Regions from separate parts of the Aeromonas encheleia genome, predicted to be linked through region 2. Evidence: predicted binding sites of a transcription regulator. Region 2 holds the regulator's gene; the other holds the start of a gene.
What was found. Region 2 encodes MetJ, which represses methionine synthesis genes. Its sites were predicted from a motif close to AGANNTCTAGANNTCT; they were not measured.

Region 1: the regulator MetJ is predicted to act here: its motif matches at 5,217-5,232, upstream of metN (methionine ABC transporter ATP-binding protein MetN).

Annotation. Positions count from the first base shown of each region.
Region 1 is NZ_LR134376.1:3,716,249-3,724,521, forward strand. It holds gene EL255_RS17115 (N-acetylmuramoyl-L-alanine amidase) at 1-663, opposite strand, end outside; gene tsaE (tRNA (adenosine(37)-N6)-threonylcarbamoyltransferase complex ATPase subunit type 1 TsaE) at 687-1,160, opposite strand; gene EL255_RS17125 (bifunctional ADP-dependent NAD(P)H-hydrate dehydratase/NAD(P)H-hydrate epimerase) at 1,178-2,680, opposite strand; gene queG (tRNA epoxyqueuosine(34) reductase QueG) at 2,813-3,940, shown strand; gene ppgK (polyphosphate--glucose phosphotransferase) at 4,025-4,765, shown strand; gene metN (methionine ABC transporter ATP-binding protein MetN) at 5,367-6,410, shown strand; gene EL255_RS17145 (methionine ABC transporter permease) at 6,391-7,044, shown strand; gene metQ (methionine ABC transporter substrate-binding lipoprotein MetQ) at 7,071-7,871, shown strand; gene rfaH (transcription/translation regulatory transformer protein RfaH) at 7,968-8,273, shown strand, end outside.
Region 2 is NZ_LR134376.1:3,931,212-3,939,484, reverse strand. It holds gene cysQ (3'(2'),5'-bisphosphate nucleotidase CysQ) at 1-231, shown strand, start outside; gene EL255_RS18195 (aromatic amino acid transport family protein) at 644-1,912, shown strand; gene EL255_RS18190 (tRNA-binding protein) at 1,992-2,330, opposite strand; gene EL255_RS18185 (AraC family transcriptional regulator) at 2,410-3,168, opposite strand; gene metJ (met regulon transcriptional regulator MetJ) at 3,205-3,528, opposite strand; gene metB (cystathionine gamma-synthase) at 3,750-4,913, shown strand; gene EL255_RS18170 (bifunctional aspartate kinase/homoserine dehydrogenase II) at 4,964-7,417, shown strand; gene EL255_RS18165 (LrgB family protein) at 7,487-8,176, opposite strand; gene EL255_RS18160 (CidA/LrgA family protein) at 8,169-8,273, opposite strand, start outside.

The DNA of each region.
Region 1 (8,273 bases), 210 kb from region 2:
CGGCGTGGAGTTGTGGAAGCTGTCCGCATGCACCGACACCAGCAGATCGGCCTTGGCCTTGCGGGCGATCTCGGAGCGCTTGTTGAGGTCGACGAAGTAGTCACCACGGCGGGTCATCACGGCGCGCATGCCCGGCTCGCGATCGATCAGCGCCGCCAGCTTCTGCGACACCGCCAGGGTCACCCGTTTCTCGTAGGTGCGGCGCGGGCCTATGGAGCCTGGATCTTCCCCGCCATGGCCCGGATCGATGGCGATGACGATGGCCTTGCCCTGTCCGCCGACCGGCGCTGCCTGGGCCGTGGTGGCCCCCTTCTCTTCATAGGGCAAGTCGATCACCAGCCGGTGACCGTAGGGGCCCGCCGGCGCCAACGGGAACACCACCGGCTTGATGGTGGAGCTGAGATCCAGCACCAGACGCAGGCTGCCCTTCTCGAGGGGCGTGCTCTCGCGGATCTTGCGCACCAGCTCGCTCTTGTTCCCGATGCGAGTCAGATTGGCGGCGTTGCTCGCCCCTTTCAGGTCGATCACCAGGCGGCTCGGGCCGCTCAGGGTGAAGTAGTTGAAATTGGGGGCGCTGCTCATGTCGAGCACCACCCGGGTGTTATCCGGCGACGGCCAGACCCGCACACTCTTGAGCTGATTCGCCCAGGAGGGTAAGGCCATCAAGGAGAGGACAATAACAAGGATCAAGCGCACTGAGATGACAACCGTTCCAGAATGGCTTCGCCGATAGCAGTGCGGGCCGCTATCAGGGCCTCGCGCTGCTCGTGTACATACGTCAGGGTAATCTCCAGATCCGGGGATGGCAGCCAGCCCTCCCCTTTCTCCGGCCACTCGACCAGGCAGAGGGTATCGGCGCCGAAATAGTCCCGAATCCCCATGAACTCCAGCTCTTCCGGATCGGCAAGGCGATAGAGGTCGAAGTGGTAGACCTGCCAGCGGTCCAGCTCATAGGGTTCGACCAGGGTATAGGTTGGACTCTTAACCTTGCCTTGATGGCCGAGCCCCTGCACCCAACCGCGGGTCAGGGTGGTCTTGCCGGCCCCCAGAGAGCCGTGCAGGAATACCGTGGTCGCCTGCTGGCACGCCTGTGCCAAACGGCCACCCAGTGCCACTGTTGCTGCCTCATCCGGCAGTGTCATCATCAACGTTTTTGCCATGTTCTTCTTGTTACTTGTTACTGTGTCGGATTGACCAGACGGCGGATCCAGGGCAGCAGATCCGATGCCAGCATGCCCCTCTCCCCCTCGGCGGCAGCCAGATCGGCCGCCTCGCCGTGGATCACGGCCCCCAGCCGGGTTGCCATGCTGGCAGACCAGCCCTGTGCCAGGAGGGCGGCGATTATACCAGATAACAGGTCGCCCATGCCGCCACTGGCCATGCCGGGGTTGCCTTCATCGCAGAGGCTGATGCGCTGGCCATCGCAGATGAGCGAGCCCGCCCCCTTGAGCAGCACGACGCCGCCGTATCGCCGCTGCAGCCGCGCGACGGCGGCGAAGCGATCCGTCTCGATCTCGGCTATGGTGCAGCCCAGCAGGCGGGCCGCCTCCCCGGGGTGGGGCGTGAGCACCCAATTATCCTGATGACGGGGCCCCTGCGCCAGCCAATTCAATCCATCGGCGTCCAATACCAACGCCCCGTCGGCCCTGACCAGCCGCTCGTACTGGGCGCGTCCCCACTCATCCTGACCGAGCCCGGGCCCCACCACCTTCACCTCGGCCCAGTCCTCGTCGATGCCGGCTTGCCCGCTCATCAGCTCGGGCTGCACCTGGCTGACGGCGCCATGGCTCGGGTGCTGGCACAGCCGCACCAGACCGGCCCCCGCCCGCAGGCAGGCCAGCCCCGCCAGCAGTATGGCCCCCTGCATGCCCAGGTTGCCCCCCACCAGCAGGACCCTGCCGTTGCGGCCCTTGTGCGCCGAGCGAGGGCGCGGGGTCAGCAGGGACTTGAGGGCGGGGTAATCGATCCGCTCGGCGGCGGGAACAAGGTCGGCGTCCGGCGTCACCCCGAGGCTGTCGCAGTCGAGCTGGCCAACACCGTCCACCCCGTCGGCGGTCAGCATGCCCTGCTTGATGCCGATGAAGCTGAGGGTGCGAGTGGCACGCACCAGGGCGCCCATGGCGCGGCCGGTGTCGGCGTTGAGCCCGGAGGGCAGGTCCACCGCCAGTACGGGGGCATTCAAGCCATTGATTGTTGCGACGATCTTTGTCATGGAAGGGGAGAGGGGGATATGGACACCGGTGCCGAGCAGTGCATCTATCACCAGATCCGGTGGCGTCAGCGACGAGAGTTCGAGCTCGTCGACCAGCTGCACGCTGCCCCCAGCGCCTAGCCACTCATCGGCGGCCCGTCTGGCATCCCCTGTCAGCAGGCCGGGGGCCCGGGCGGCGATCACCAGAGGATCGAGGCCGATCCGTCTGGCGAGGCGCGCCAGCACATAGCCGTCGCCGCCATTGTTGCCGGGGCCAACGAAGATCCACCAGTTGCCGCACTGGGGCCAGTGGTGGCTGGCGTAGCAGAGCAGGGCCGCGCCGGCCCGCGTCATCAGCTCATAGGTGTCGCACCCTCCGCGCCGGGCCCAGCGCTGCTCCAGCGTGCGGATCTGTTCGGCCCGCCACAGCGGCTGTGCTAAACTGGTGCCTTCTTTCCCGCTGATAGCGTCCTCGATAACCTGTACCATGACGGCTCCCGACCTTCATCCTCTAGTGGCCCGGCTCCCCGCCCGGCGTATGACCCGGCATGACGATGCCCGGCCCTTGCCACATTATCGCCCATGGATGCAGACCCTCCGCCTGCAGGCAGATGAGGCAGCATGACGGCCACCGAACTCCAGCAACTGGCCCAAGATATCAAGCTCTGGGCACGCGAGCTAGGATTTGACCAGGTCGGCATCACCGACACGGATCTCGCCGTCGAGGAGCCCAGATTGCAGGCCTGGCTGGACGCCGGCTATCACGGCAGCATGGACTACATGGCCCGCCACGGCATGATGCGGGCCAGGCCCCATGAGCTGCTGCCCGGCACCCTGCGGGTGCTGTCGGTGCGGATGAACTATCTCCCCTTCGAGGCGGGCTTTGCCGCCACCCTGCGCGATCCCACCCTGGGCTACATCAGCCGCTATGCGCTCGGCCGCGACTACCACAAGGTGCTGCGCAACCGGCTCAAGCAGCTGGGGGAGCGCATCGAGCAACGCTGCGAGACGCTAGGCTGGCGTCCCTTCGTCGACTCGGCCCCGGTGCTGGAGCGCCCGCTGGCGGCCAAGGCGGGGCTCGGCTGGGTGGGCAAGCATTCGCTGCTGCTCAACGAAGCGGCCGGCTCCTTCTTCTTCCTCGGGGAGTTGCTGGTCGATCTGCCACTGCCGATGGACGCCCCGGTGGAGAAAGAGCAGTGCGGCAAGTGCGTGGCCTGCATCAACATCTGCCCCACCGGCGCCATCGTCGCGCCCTATGTGGTGGATGGCCGGCGCTGCATCTCCTACCTCACCATAGAGAGCGACGAGCCCATTCCGCTGGAGCTGCGCCCCCTGCTGGGCAACCGCATCTATGGCTGCGACGACTGCCAGCTGATCTGCCCCTGGAATCGCTATGCTGATGTGAGCCCGGAGCCCGACTTCAGCCCTCGCCCCAATCTGCACCGCCCGCCCCTGCTCGACCTCTGGCAGTGGTCGGAGGCCGAGTTCTTGAAGCACACCGAGGGCAGCCCCATCCGCCGCATCGGTTATCAACGCTGGCGCCGCAACCTGGCGGTGGCGCTTGGCAACGGCCCGGCCACCGCAGCGGTGAGCGACGCCCTGCAACAAGCGCTCGGCGCGGCCGAGCCCATGGTGGCCGAACATATCGAGTGGGCGCTGGCGACCCTGGCCCAACGCCAGCAGGATGACAGCAAAAAGACTCGCTTGTTGATCCGCTGCATCGAAAAAGGTCTGCCGGATCACGCCTAAGTGATCTGCCCCTTGCCGGATGCGGGTCATTTTTTCATGCTCTGCCGACGTTTGACCCTCGGCACACTAAAAAGGAACACTCTGATGCAGATGTTGGGAGTAGATATAGGGGGATCCGGGATCAAGGGCTGCCTGGTCGATACCGAGACGGGCATGCTCATCGGTGAACGTTACCGCCTGGCCACCCCGCAACCGGCTACCCCGGCCGCCATCGCCCACACCCTCAAGGCGCTGGTCGAACACTTCGAATGGAAGGGTCCCGTGGGTTGCGGCTTCCCCGCCATCATTCACAACGGTATCGCCAAGAGTGCCGCCAACATCGACAAGAGCTGGGTCGAGACCGATGCCGCCCACCTGTTTGCGGATGTGACCGGCCTGCCCTGCCACGTGCTCAACGATGCCGATGCGGCGGGTCTTGCCGAGATGCGCTTCGGCACCGGCCGGGATCGCAAGGGGGTCATCATCCTCATCACCGTCGGCACCGGCATCGGCACCGCCCTGTTCGTCAACGGCCAGCTGCTGCCGAACACCGAGCTGGGCCACCTGATGCTGGAAGGCATGATCGCCGAGCACTACTGCTCGGACGCCGTGCGCAAGCGCGAGGATCTCTCCTGGAGCCGCTGGGGCAAGCGTTTCAACAAGTATCTGGCCAGACTGGAGTTCCTGTTCTCCCCCGATCTTTTCATCCTGGGGGGCGGCAGCGCCGCCAAGCTCGACAAGTTCATCGACAGGATCGAGACCCGGGCCCCGCTGGTCGCCGCGGCCAGCCTCAATCAGGCCGGCATCATAGGGGCGGCACTCCATGCCGTGGAGCAAGGGGGCTGAGTCTACTTCCCCTTATAGTGATCCACTTCCTATAGATGACAGAGGCCCGGCATATGCCGGGCCTCTGTCATTGGGCGGCGGGCGATCAGCGGGGCGCAACCCCAAACCGGCCTGCTCAACCGTTCTCTCTGCTCCCGAGCCAGGATGCCGATGGCTCGCCACCCCTTCCCAAGGCCCCGCCCCTGCTGGCGTGACTGGTCATTTATTGTTCTTCATCAAGGGGATGGCTCAGAAAAGAGCAGGGGACAAGCTGCCAGTATCTATGCGACCTTAAGCACGGGTGATGAAGACGGGGAGATAGTCGGTTCTGGCGCTGGCTAACAAAACTGATATTTAAGCTGCATTAACCAGCTTATATTCGGAAATTTAACCAATAATCGAAATTCAATATCGCCACCTGCGAAATCACCACTTTCCATAGTCATCCGGTGGGAATCCTTAGCATTTTTTTAGACGTCTAGACGTAGAAACATGCGTTGACACAGCCATCCGGACATCTTAGCATCATCCTCCATGATGGCAGAGCAACCCAGTGAAACCTCTGCCCAATTCACCCGCCTGTAGCGCCCTGTGCTTTAAGGCTGTTAGCACGGAAGAATCCATGATTAAGTTGATCGGTCTCAACAAAGTCTACGGTAAAGGCAGTGACGCCGTGCACGCCCTGCGTGACGTGAGCCTGCATGTGCCACAAGGCAAGATTTTCGGGGTGATCGGCGCCTCCGGTGCCGGCAAGAGCACCCTTATTCGTTGCGTCAACCTGCTGGAGCGCCCCACCCAGGGCCAGGTCTTTGTCGATGGCCAGGATCTGGCGGCCCTGCCCGAGCGGGATCTGACCCAGGCCCGTCGTCAGATCGGCATGATTTTCCAACACTTCAACCTGCTCGCCTCCCGCACCGTGTTCGCCAACATCGCCTTCCCGCTGGAGCTGGCGGGCTGGAGCAAGGCGCAGATCCAGGCGAGGGTCGAGGAGCTGCTCGCCCTGGTCGGGCTGGAGGCCCGCGCCCACGCCTATCCATCCGAGCTGTCCGGTGGTCAGAAGCAGCGCGTCGCCATCGCCCGCGCCCTGGCGCCGGCCCCCAAGGTGCTGCTCTGTGACGAGGCCACCTCGGCGCTCGATCCCCAGACCACCCGCTCCATCCTGAGCCTGCTCAAGGAGATCAACCTCAAGCTGGGGCTCACCATCTTGCTCATCACCCACGAGATGGACGTGGTGAAGGGGATCTGCGACGAGGTGGCCATCATCAGCGACGGCAGCCTGATCGAGCAGGGCGAGGTGGCCTGGTTCTTCAGCAATGCCAAGACCCAGCTGGCCCGTGACTTCATCCACTCCACCATCCATCTGGAGGTACCGCAGGAGTATCAGGACAGGATGAGCCCCGAGCGGGTGGCCAACAGTTATCCGCTGGTCAAGCTCGGCTTCACCGGCAGCACGGTCGATTCGCCGCTGATTTCCGAGGTGAGCCGCCGTTTCAACATCGATATCAGCATCCTGAGTGCGGACATCGAGTACGCCGGCGGGGTCAAGTTCGGCTTCCTGCTGGCCGAGCTGTTCGGGGACGAGGCCCAGTGCGAGGCCACCCAGCAGTTCTTCATCGACAACCATATTCAGCTGGAGGTAATGGGCTATGTCCGAAGCAATGATTAATCTGCTGTTCACGGCCCTCGGCGACACCCTGATCATGGTGTTTGCCTCCGCCCTGTTTGGCTGCCTGCTCGGGCTGCCGCTCGGCGTGGCACTGCACGTGACCAAGGCCGGCCAGATCCTGGCCAACCCGCTGCTGAACAAGACGCTCGGCATCATAGTCAACGTCGGTCGCTCTGTGCCCTTCATCATACTGCTGGTCGCCATCATTCCGCTGACCCGGCTGATCGTCGGCACCAGCATCGGCACCATAGCCGCCATAGTGCCGCTGACCGTCGGTTGCATCCCCTTCATCGCCCGTCTGGTGGAAGGGGCGCTGATGGAGGTGCCGGATGGGCTGCTCGAGGCCGCCAAGGCCATGGGTGCCAAACCCTTGCAAATCATCGCCAAGGTGCTGCTGCCCGAGGCCCTGCCCGGGATCCTCAACAGCGTCATCATCACGCTCGTCACGCTCGTGAACTACTCCGCCATGGCCGGTGCCATCGGTGGTGGTGGTCTGGGGGATGTGGGTATTCGCTACGGTTACCAGCGCTTCGATCCAACCGTCATGCTGGTCACCGTGGTCATTCTGGTAGTGCTGGTTCAACTCATCCAGAGCGCGGGTGAGCGCCTGGTCAAACAATGTGATCATCGTTAATCGTCGATTTCTGACAGGAGGTTTTTATGAAATTGGGCATTAAATCCGCTGCGGCAGCGCTGCTGGCAACTCTGGTACTGGTCGGCTGCGGCCAGAAAGAAGAGAACAAGACCCTGAAGGTCGGCGCCATCGCCGGCCCCGAGACCGAGCTGGTCGAGACCGCGGCCAAGGTGGCCAAGGAGAAATACGGTCTGAACGTCGAGATCGTCACCTTCTCCGACTACGTCACCCCCAACGTGGCCCTGAACGATGGCAGCGTCGACGTCAACGCCTTCCAGCACAAACCCTATCTGGATGCGCAGATCCGTGATCGCGGCTTCAAACTGGTACCGGTTGGCAACACCTTCGTCTACCCGATCGCCGGTTACTCCAAGAAGATCAAGGCCCTGAGCGAGCTCAAGGACGGTGCCCAGATCGCGGTGCCAAACGATCCGACCAACCTGGGTCGCTCCCTGATCCTGCTGGAGAAGCAGGGCCTGCTGAAGCTGAAGGAAGGCGCCGGTCTGGAAGCGACGGTGCTGGACATCGCCAGCAACCCGCGCAACTTCAAGATCGTCGAGCTGGAAGCCGCTCAGCTGCCCCGCTCCCTGGAAGATGTTGATCTCTCCATCATCAACAACACCTTCGCCGGTCAGATTGGCCTGACCCCGACCGAGAACGGCCTGTTTGTCGAAGACAAGGAGTCCCCCTACGTCAACCTGATCGTCGCCCGTGAAAACAACAAGGACGAAGAGAAGGTCAAGCAGTTCGTCCAGTCCTTCCAGACCGACGAGGTCTACAAGAAAGGGACCGAACTGTTCAAGGGCGGTCTGGTAAAAGGTTGGTAATCACTCACTCTGCAAAAAAGGCCGCGCCAAGCGTGGCCTTTTTTTTTGCCCCCGTTATCATGGGCGTCAGCACGGTAACAAACACAAAACAGAACAATGAAAAAATGGTATCTGGCCTACTGCAAGCCTAAGGAAGAAGCCCGCGCCCGCGCCCATCTGGCAGCCCAGGGTGTCGAATCCTATTACCCCATGGTGGAAATCGAGAAGCTGCGCCGCGGCAAGCGGGTACCGGTGCGTGAGCCCATGTTTCCCAACTACCTGTTCATCCACGTGGATCTCGACGAGGTCTCGCCCATCACCCTGAAGTCGACCCGCGGCATCAGCCGCATCGTTCACTTCGGCAAGGAGTGGACGGATGTCAGCAGCCAGCTAATCTATCGGCTGATGAGCCGTGACGACAGC
Region 2 (8,273 bases):
CTCAAGTCCTGCCTGGTGGCGGAGGGGGCCGCCGACTGCTATGTGCGGCTCGGCCCCACCGGCGAGTGGGACACCGCCGCCGCCCAGTGCATCGTCGAGGCGGCCGGTGGCCGCATCCTCAGCCTGACCCTGCAGCCGCTGAGCTACAACGAAACTGAGTCGCTGGAGAACCCTGACTTCATCGTGATGGGGGATCCGGATCTCGACTGGGGCAAGATACTGGCGCACTGAGCCGGCTGAAAAATCACCGCTGATCAGCAATCAGGCGACCTCGGGGTCGCCTGATTGTTTGGTGTGATCCGCTGGTTATATCCGTGATGAGCAGGGATATCCGCTATCAAATCGCGAAGATAACAGTGGATCATCACAAGGGCGCCATGAGAATTGGCATATTTTTCAGGTAATCCTGCAAACTCAAGTTTGGTCAAAATAAAAAAATGGATATGGATCTTATTTTGGTTCTATATATCGCAAAATTTCCAATTTGTAGTTTTACAGGATTCCGTGATCCAGATCCTGTTCCCAATCTCACTGGCCCGAGCCCGTAATGGTAGTGATATGTTTCAGTGCCGCGTTTTGAGAATTAAATTCGGATAAACCACAATATGTGCAGATTAAAATACTGACCATAAGTGAATTATCGATGAGTTTATCTGCAGAGGTTACCAAGGAGCTGTCTGGTTCCCAGCCAGCCATCGCCACCAGCAGCTGGCGCCGTCATGACACCCACTGGGTGATCAGCCTGTTTGGCACCGCTGTCGGCGCGGGCATCCTGTTCCTGCCCATCAATCTGGGTCTCGGCGGGATCTGGCCCCTGCTCATAGTAGCCGTGCTGGCCGGCCCCATGACCTTCCTGGCGCACCGCGGGCTGGCCCGCTTCGTGTTGTCCTCCTCCCGTCCCCAGGCCGACTTCACCGAGGTGGCGGAGGAGCACTTCGGCAAGATGGCCGGCCGCCTCATCTCGGCGCTCTACTTCCTCTCCATCTTCCCTATTTTGCTCATCTACGGGGTGGGGCTGACCAACACGGTGGAGAGCTTCATGGTCAACCAGCTCGGCATGGCGACCCCGAACCGGGTGATGCTCTCCGGCCTGCTGGTGTTTGCCATGATCGCGGTGATGATGGCCGGCGAGAAGGCGATGCTGCGGGCCTTCGCCTTCATGGTCTACCCGCTGGCGGCCATCCTGGCGGCGCTCTCCTGCTACCTGATCCCCCAGTGGCACTGGCCGGAGGTGACCGCCTTCGACGGCGCCGGCTTCCTCAACACCGTCTGGCTGGCGCTGCCGGTGACCGTCTTCGCCTTCAGCCACGCCGCCGCCATCTCCGGCTTCGCCAACGTGCAGCGCCGTGAATATGGCGAGCAGGCGGAGGCCAAGAGCGGCCTGATCCTGCGCAACACCACCGTCATGCTGGTGGGCTTCGTGCTGTTCTTCGTCTTCTCCTGTGTGCTGAGCCTCTCCCCGCTGCAGCTGGCCGAGGCCAAGGCCCAGAACGTCTCGGTGCTCTCCTATCTCGCCAACATCACCGACAACCCGGTGATCATCACCCTGGGACCGCTCATCGCCTTCATCGCCATCAGCTCCTCCTTCCTCGGCCACTTCCTGGGAGCGCGGGAGAGCCTCAAGAGCCTGATCGCCAAGCCCACCGGCCTGTCGATTGCGAAGGCGGACAGGCTCGGCATAGCGCTGATGTTCTTCGCCATCTGGGGGGCGGCGGTGCTCAACCCGGGCATCCTCGGCCTGATGGAGACCCTCTCCGGCCCGGTCATCGCCATGATCCTGTTCATCATGCCGGTGGTGGCCATCTACCGGGTCGAGGCGCTGGCTCGCTTCCGTCAGGGCTGGGTGAACGGCTTCATCCTGCTGACCGGCTCCTTGGCGGTGTCGGCGCTGATCTTCAGCCTGCTGAAGTAAGGGGCACAGCGCCTCGCGCTAGGCCCATCAATGCAAAGAGGCGACCCCGGGGTCGCCTCTTTGCATTCTGATTGCGCGCTCAGCCCAGCTTGGCGCCGTTCTCCACCGCCTGCTCCGGGATGGCCATCACCACGGCGCCGTCGGCCCGGTAGAAGCCGGTCAGCAGAAACTCCGACTGGACGGGACCTATCTGCTTGGGCGGGAAGTTCACCACCGCGACTATCTGGCGCCCCACCAGCTCTTCCGCTTGGTAGAGATCCGTGATCTGGGCGCTGCTCTTGCGCACCCCGAGCTCGGGCCCAAAATCGGCCCACACCTTGTAGGCGGGCTTGCGCGCCTCGGGGAAGGGCTCGACCCGCACCAGGGTGCCCACCCTCAGCTCCACCATCTCGAACTCTTGCCAGCTTATGGTCTGCATCTGCTCTCCTCGCGTGTCGTCCATGTCAGCCAGCATGCCCGATCTCGCCATGGCTTGTCTTCGGCGCAGAGCCGGTGCGTTACGGCAGTTGGCCGTTTTGCTGACGCCAGCGCGACGGGGTCAGCCCGGTCTCGGCCAGGAAGCGCTCGGCGAAGGCGCCCTGATCCTGATAACCGCAGCGGCAGGCTATCTCGCCGATGGGCAGGGCGCTCTGGCTCAACAGGGTGCGCGCCAGCGCCATACGCCGGCTCCTGACATAGTGGGAGACGCTGATGCCGAGCTGCTGGCGAAAGGCGTGCTTGAACTGGCTCAGGCCGAGGCAGGCGAGGTTGGCGAGCTGTTGATTGGTGAGCGGCTCGGCGAGGTGGGTCTCGATATGGCGCTGCACCCTCGCGATGCGGGGGGCGATGCGGGTCGCCATGGCCGGGTCCATGCCCCGTGACTCGGCCAGCAGCCCGAGCCAGACCTGCTCCATGCCCGCCACCTGCCGCCCCGCGGTCACCATCCGGTGCAGGAAGGCGAGATAGTGACGTTGGGGCTCATCCAGCTCGATAAAGGGCTGGCCTGCGAGCGCTTCCGGTAGCCAGGAGCTCTCTTGTACCAGGAAGGAGAGTGCCGGATCGGCCGCGAAGTCGTGGCGCTCACCGGGGGTTATCACGCAGGCAAAACCAGGCGAGAGGCGGCGGCCCTGACCTTGCACCTCGATCTCGATGGGGCCATCGAGGGGGATCACCAGTTGGGCGAAGTCGTGGCTGTGGCTGCTGATGTCGCTCTGGTAGCGGCGCAGGCTGAAGGGGGGCGGGGCAGATGGCAATGACGCGGCCCGGGGCCGCGTCATCGAAGAAAGATCGCTCTTTGGCATAGGCTGAGAGGATTATTCGACGTCGAAATCTTCGATCTCTTTGCCCAGCGCTTCCATGATGGCGCGCGCCTCGGCAGGGACGCTGTCCGGATGATCCTTGCGCAAGTCATCGTCACCGGGCAGTGGCTGGCCGGTAAACGCGTGCAGGAAGGCCTCACAGAGCAGCTCGCTGTTGGTCGCATGACGCAGGTTGTTCACCTGGCGACGGGTGCGCTCATCGGTCAACACCTTCAGCACCTTGAGCGGGATCGAGACGGTAATCTTCTTGACCTGTTCACTCTTCTTACCGTGTTCCGCATAGGGGCTGACGTAGTCGCCGTTCCACTCTGTACCCATGATTCACCTGTTCTCATTTGGCCGTGAGCGCGGATTTTAACCCTTAAGGAATTCAATGGCAATCCAACAGCAAAGCCATTTAGACGTCTGGAAGTGTTGACGGCTTTTTTGTGCTGGCGTAAGGTGGTTCACCATGGGCTGGCGATAGGGCCGGCCATGGCGGGAACGGGTGTGGCAGAGTCAAGGCGGCCATCGTCCAGAGACAGATCAAGGAGAGTGAGATGACCCACAAGGCCACCCTGGCGGTACGCACCGGGATTGAGACAGACACACAGCACGGCGCCGTGGTGCCGCCCATTTACCTCTCCAGCAACTACACCTTTGCCGACTTCGGCGAGCCCCGTCAATACGATTATGCCCGCTCCGGCAACCCGACCCGCTCCAACCTGGCGGACGCGCTGGCGGCGCTGGAAGGGGGGGCGGGCGCCGTGGTGACCGGCACCGGCATGGGCGCCGTGCATCTGGTGACCACGGCCCTGCTCAAGGCGGGTGATCTGCTGCTGGCCCCCCACGACTGCTACGGCGGCACCTGGCGCCTGTTCGAATATCTGGCGGCCAAGGGCCACTACCGGGTGCAGTTCGTCGATCAGGGGGATGCCGCCGCCCTGGCCGCGGCGCTGGCGCAGCAGCCGGCGCTGGTGTGGGTCGAGACCCCCTCCAACCCGTTGCTGCGGGTGGTGGATGTGGCCGCCATCGCCGCCGCCGCCCACGAGGTGGGCGCCCAGGTGGTGGTGGACAACACCTTCCTCTCCCCCCTGCTGCAGCAACCGCTGGCGCTGGGGGCGGACGTGGTGGTGCACTCCACCACCAAGTACATCAACGGTCACTCCGACGTGGTGGGTGGCGTCGCCATCGCCAAGGAGCCCGCGCTCGCCGACTCCCTGGTGTGGTGGGCCAACTGCCTCGGCCTGACCAGCGGGGCCTTCGATTCCTACCTCACCCTGCGCGGGTTGCGCACCCTGGCCCCCAGGCTGCGCACCCATCAGGAGAACACGGATCGCATCCTCGCCTTCCTGCAGCAGCAGCCGCTGGTCAAACAGATCTACCACCCCAGCCTGCCGAGTCATCCGGGTCACGAGATTGCGCGCCGTCAACAGTCCGGCTTCGGCGCCATGCTAAGTTTTGAGCTCGACTGCGACGAGGCGGGGCTGCGCGTCTTCCTCGGGGCACTCAGCCTGTTCTCGGTGGCCGAGTCCCTCGGTGGGGTGGAGAGCCTGGTGGCCCATCCGGCCAGCATGACCCACAGGGCCATGACCCCGGCGGCCCAACAGGCGGCGGGCATCAGCGCCCAACTGCTGCGCCTCTCGGTAGGCATAGAACACGGCGACGATCTGGTGGCCGATCTGGCCCAGGCGTTTGCCAAGGCGCAGCTGGCCGGGCAATGACCCGGCCGCAGACAGCAAAGACAGAATAAAACGGAACAGGCGGTGAAGTAATGGAACAGCAGCAAGGAGAGAGCGCGGTGGCGGTACAGACAGGGTTGAAGCGGCGTCATGTGCACAAGTTTGGGGGCAGCAGCCTGGCGGATCCGGTCTGCTATCGCCGGGTCGCCACCATCGTCGAGCAGCAGGTCGGCGGTCAGGAGCTGGTCGTGGTCTCCGCCGCCGGCAAGACCACCAACCGTCTGATCCAGCTGGTGGAGCTGGCCGAGGAGGGGGACGAAGCCGCCGGTGAGGCGATCTCGGCGTTGCAAGCCTATCAGCAGAGCCTGATCGACGGCCTGCTGGAGGGGGAGTGGCAGCTCGACCTGAGCCGGCAGCTGGCCGATGACATGCAGTTCATCGGCAAGACCCTGGAGGGACAGTTCGATCGCTTCGCCCGCAACGGCCTGCTCGCCTTCGGCGAGGTGTGGTCGGCGCGCCTGCTGGCCGCCCTGCTCAGCAGCCGCGGTGAGCCCGCCATCTGGCTCGATGCCCGCAGCTTCCTGCGTGCCGAGGACGGCGCCCTGGTCAAGGTGGATACCGCCATCTCCAGCGAGCTGCTCAAGGCGCGCCTCGCCGAGCATACTGGCCGCATCGTGGTGACCGGCTTTATCGCCGCGGACATGGAAGGAAGATCCCTGCTGCTCGGCCGCAACGGCTCCGACTACAGCGCCAGCCTGCTGGCGGCGCTGGCGGACGGCGAATCCACCACCATCTGGAGCGACGTGGCCGGGGTCTACAGCGCGGATCCGCGCCGGGTGAAGGAGGCGCGCCTGCTGGAGCGCCTGAGCCTGGCCGAGGCCAACGAGCTGGCTCGCCTCGGTTCCCCGGTGCTGCACTCGCGCACCCTGCAGCCGGTGGCCGACAGCCGCCAGCGCCTCACCCTGCGCTGCAGCTACAACCCGGACGAGGGTTGTACCCACATACTGCGCCGGGCGCCGCGCTCCGGCGGGGCGCGCATCGTCTCCTCGGTGGATCAGATAGCGCTGATCGAACTCAAGGTGCTGCCCCAGACCAGCTATGAGCAGACGGTGGCCACCATCGAGGCGCATCTGGCCCGCCATCGCCTCAACCCGCTCACCCTGCAGCGCCAGCCGGATCGGCGGGTGCTGCGCCTCGCCTACACGCTCGAAGTAGCAGAAGGGGCGTTCGAGATCCTGCGCGACTTCCAGTTGCAGGGCAACTTTACCGGTCTCATCCAGAAAGAGGGCTACAGCCTGGTGGCCCTGGTCGGCGCCGGGGTGACCGACAACGCCGAGCAGTGTCACCGCTTCTATCAGCTGCTGGCGGATCAGCCGCTGGAGTTCGTGCAGGTGGCCAGAGACGGCCTGAGCCTGGTGGCGGTGCTGCGCCAGGTGGTGCTGGAGCCGCTGCTCATCGCCCTGCACGGCGCCCTGTTCAGCCGCCCGACCCGGGTCGGCCTGGTGCTGTTTGGCAAGGGCAACATCGGTGGCCACTGGCTGAGCCTCTATGGCCGCGAGAAGGCACGGCTCGAGCACGAGCTCAACCTGACCCTGACCCTGTACGGGGTGTTCAACTCGCAAGGGGGCGTGCTGGACGAGGAGGGGCTGGATCCGCTCAAGGTGCGGGACAACTTCAATCCCAGGCCGCTGATCTGGCCCGAACTGCTGGGCCAGCTCGAGCAACATGGTTTTGACAGCCTGATCGCGCTCGATCTCACCGCCAGCGAGACGGTGAGCCGCTATTACCCTGACTTCGCCCAGCTCGGTTGCCACATCATCGCCGCCAACAAGTTTGCCGGCGCCGCCGAGAGCGAGTTCTACCAGCGCATCAAGCAGACTTGCCGCGATCACCAGGTGCAGTGGCGCTACAACGCCACCGTCGGCGCCGGTCTGCCCATCCAGTCCAGCATCCAGATGCTGCGCCAGAGCGGCGATCGCATCCAGGGGGTCTCCGGTATCTTCTCCGGCACCCTCTCCTGGCTGTTCCAGCAGTACGATGGCAGCCGCCCCTTCTCCGAGCTGGTGGACGAGGCCTGGCAGCACGGCCTGACCGAGCCGGATCCCCGCGAGGATCTCTCCGGCCAGGACGTGCGCCGCAAGCTGCTGATCCTGGCGCGGGAGGCGGGCTTCGAGCTCGACTCCGCCGACATCGAGCTGGAGAACCTGGTGCCTGTGGCCCTGCGCAAGGCCAGCACGGATCAGTTCATGGACAGGCTAAAGGAACTGGATGAGCCCATCCAGAGCGCGTTCGAGGGGGCCCGCCGAGTCGGCAAGGTGCTGCGCTACGTCGCCCGCTTCGAGCATGACGGCAAGGCGCGGGTCGGGCTTGAGACCCTGGAGCCGCACCATCCGTTCGCAAACCTCTTGCCCTGCGACAACGTGTTCGCCATCGAGAGCGACAGCTATCGCACCAACCCGCTGGTCATTCAGGGGCCGGGGGCGGGGCGCGAGGTGACGGCGGCGGCCATCCAGTACGATCTCTGGCAGATCTGCGCCAGCCTCTGAGGGGCTAGTCGATAAAACAAAAGAAGAGGCGCCCTGGGGCGCCTCTTCTCGTTGGGTGGTCGCAATGTATTACCAGAACACCTTGCCCAGCAGGGGGGCCAGCAGCACCGTCGCCATGCCGGCGATCATCATCACCATGCTGGAGACCACCCCCTCCTCGTTGCCCATCTGATAGGCCCTGGCGGTGCCCGCACCGTGGGCCGAAGCACCGAAGCCGGCCCCCTTGCCGAGCCGGCTGCGGATGGCGAGCACCGTCAGCACGCTCTCCCCGACCGCCATGCCGATCACCCCGGTCAGCACCACGAACAGGGCGGTGAGATCGGCATTGCCGCCGACCGAGCGGGTCGCCTCCACCGCGAAGGGGGTGGTGATGGATCTCATGGCCATGCTGCGCTGCAGTAGCTCTGAGAGGTGCAGCCAGCGCGCCAGCAGCACAGTGCTGCCCACCGCCATGAGCACGGAGGCGAGCACCCCTACCGACAGGGAGAGCCAGTGGCGGCGCATCAGCTGGCGGTTCTCGTAGACCGGCACCGCGAAGGCGACGGTGGCCGGGCCCAGCAGCCACAGCAGCCAGTGCGACTCGGCCATGTAGTCCTGATAGGGGATGTGGAACAGCATCACCACCGCCACCAGCAGGGCCGGCGCCAGCAGCAGCGGCATCAGTGGCAGTATGCGTTTGCGGCCATAGAGCCACTTGCTGGCGTAGTAGAACAGCAGGGTGAGGGCGAAGCAGAGCAGGCCGAGCAGGGTGTCAGACATGGCGGCGGCTCCGGCGGGCCAGCTTCAGTTCGAGCCGATAGACCCTGTCCACCACCAGGGCCGTGGTGCCGAGCACCAGCACAGTGCTTATCACCAG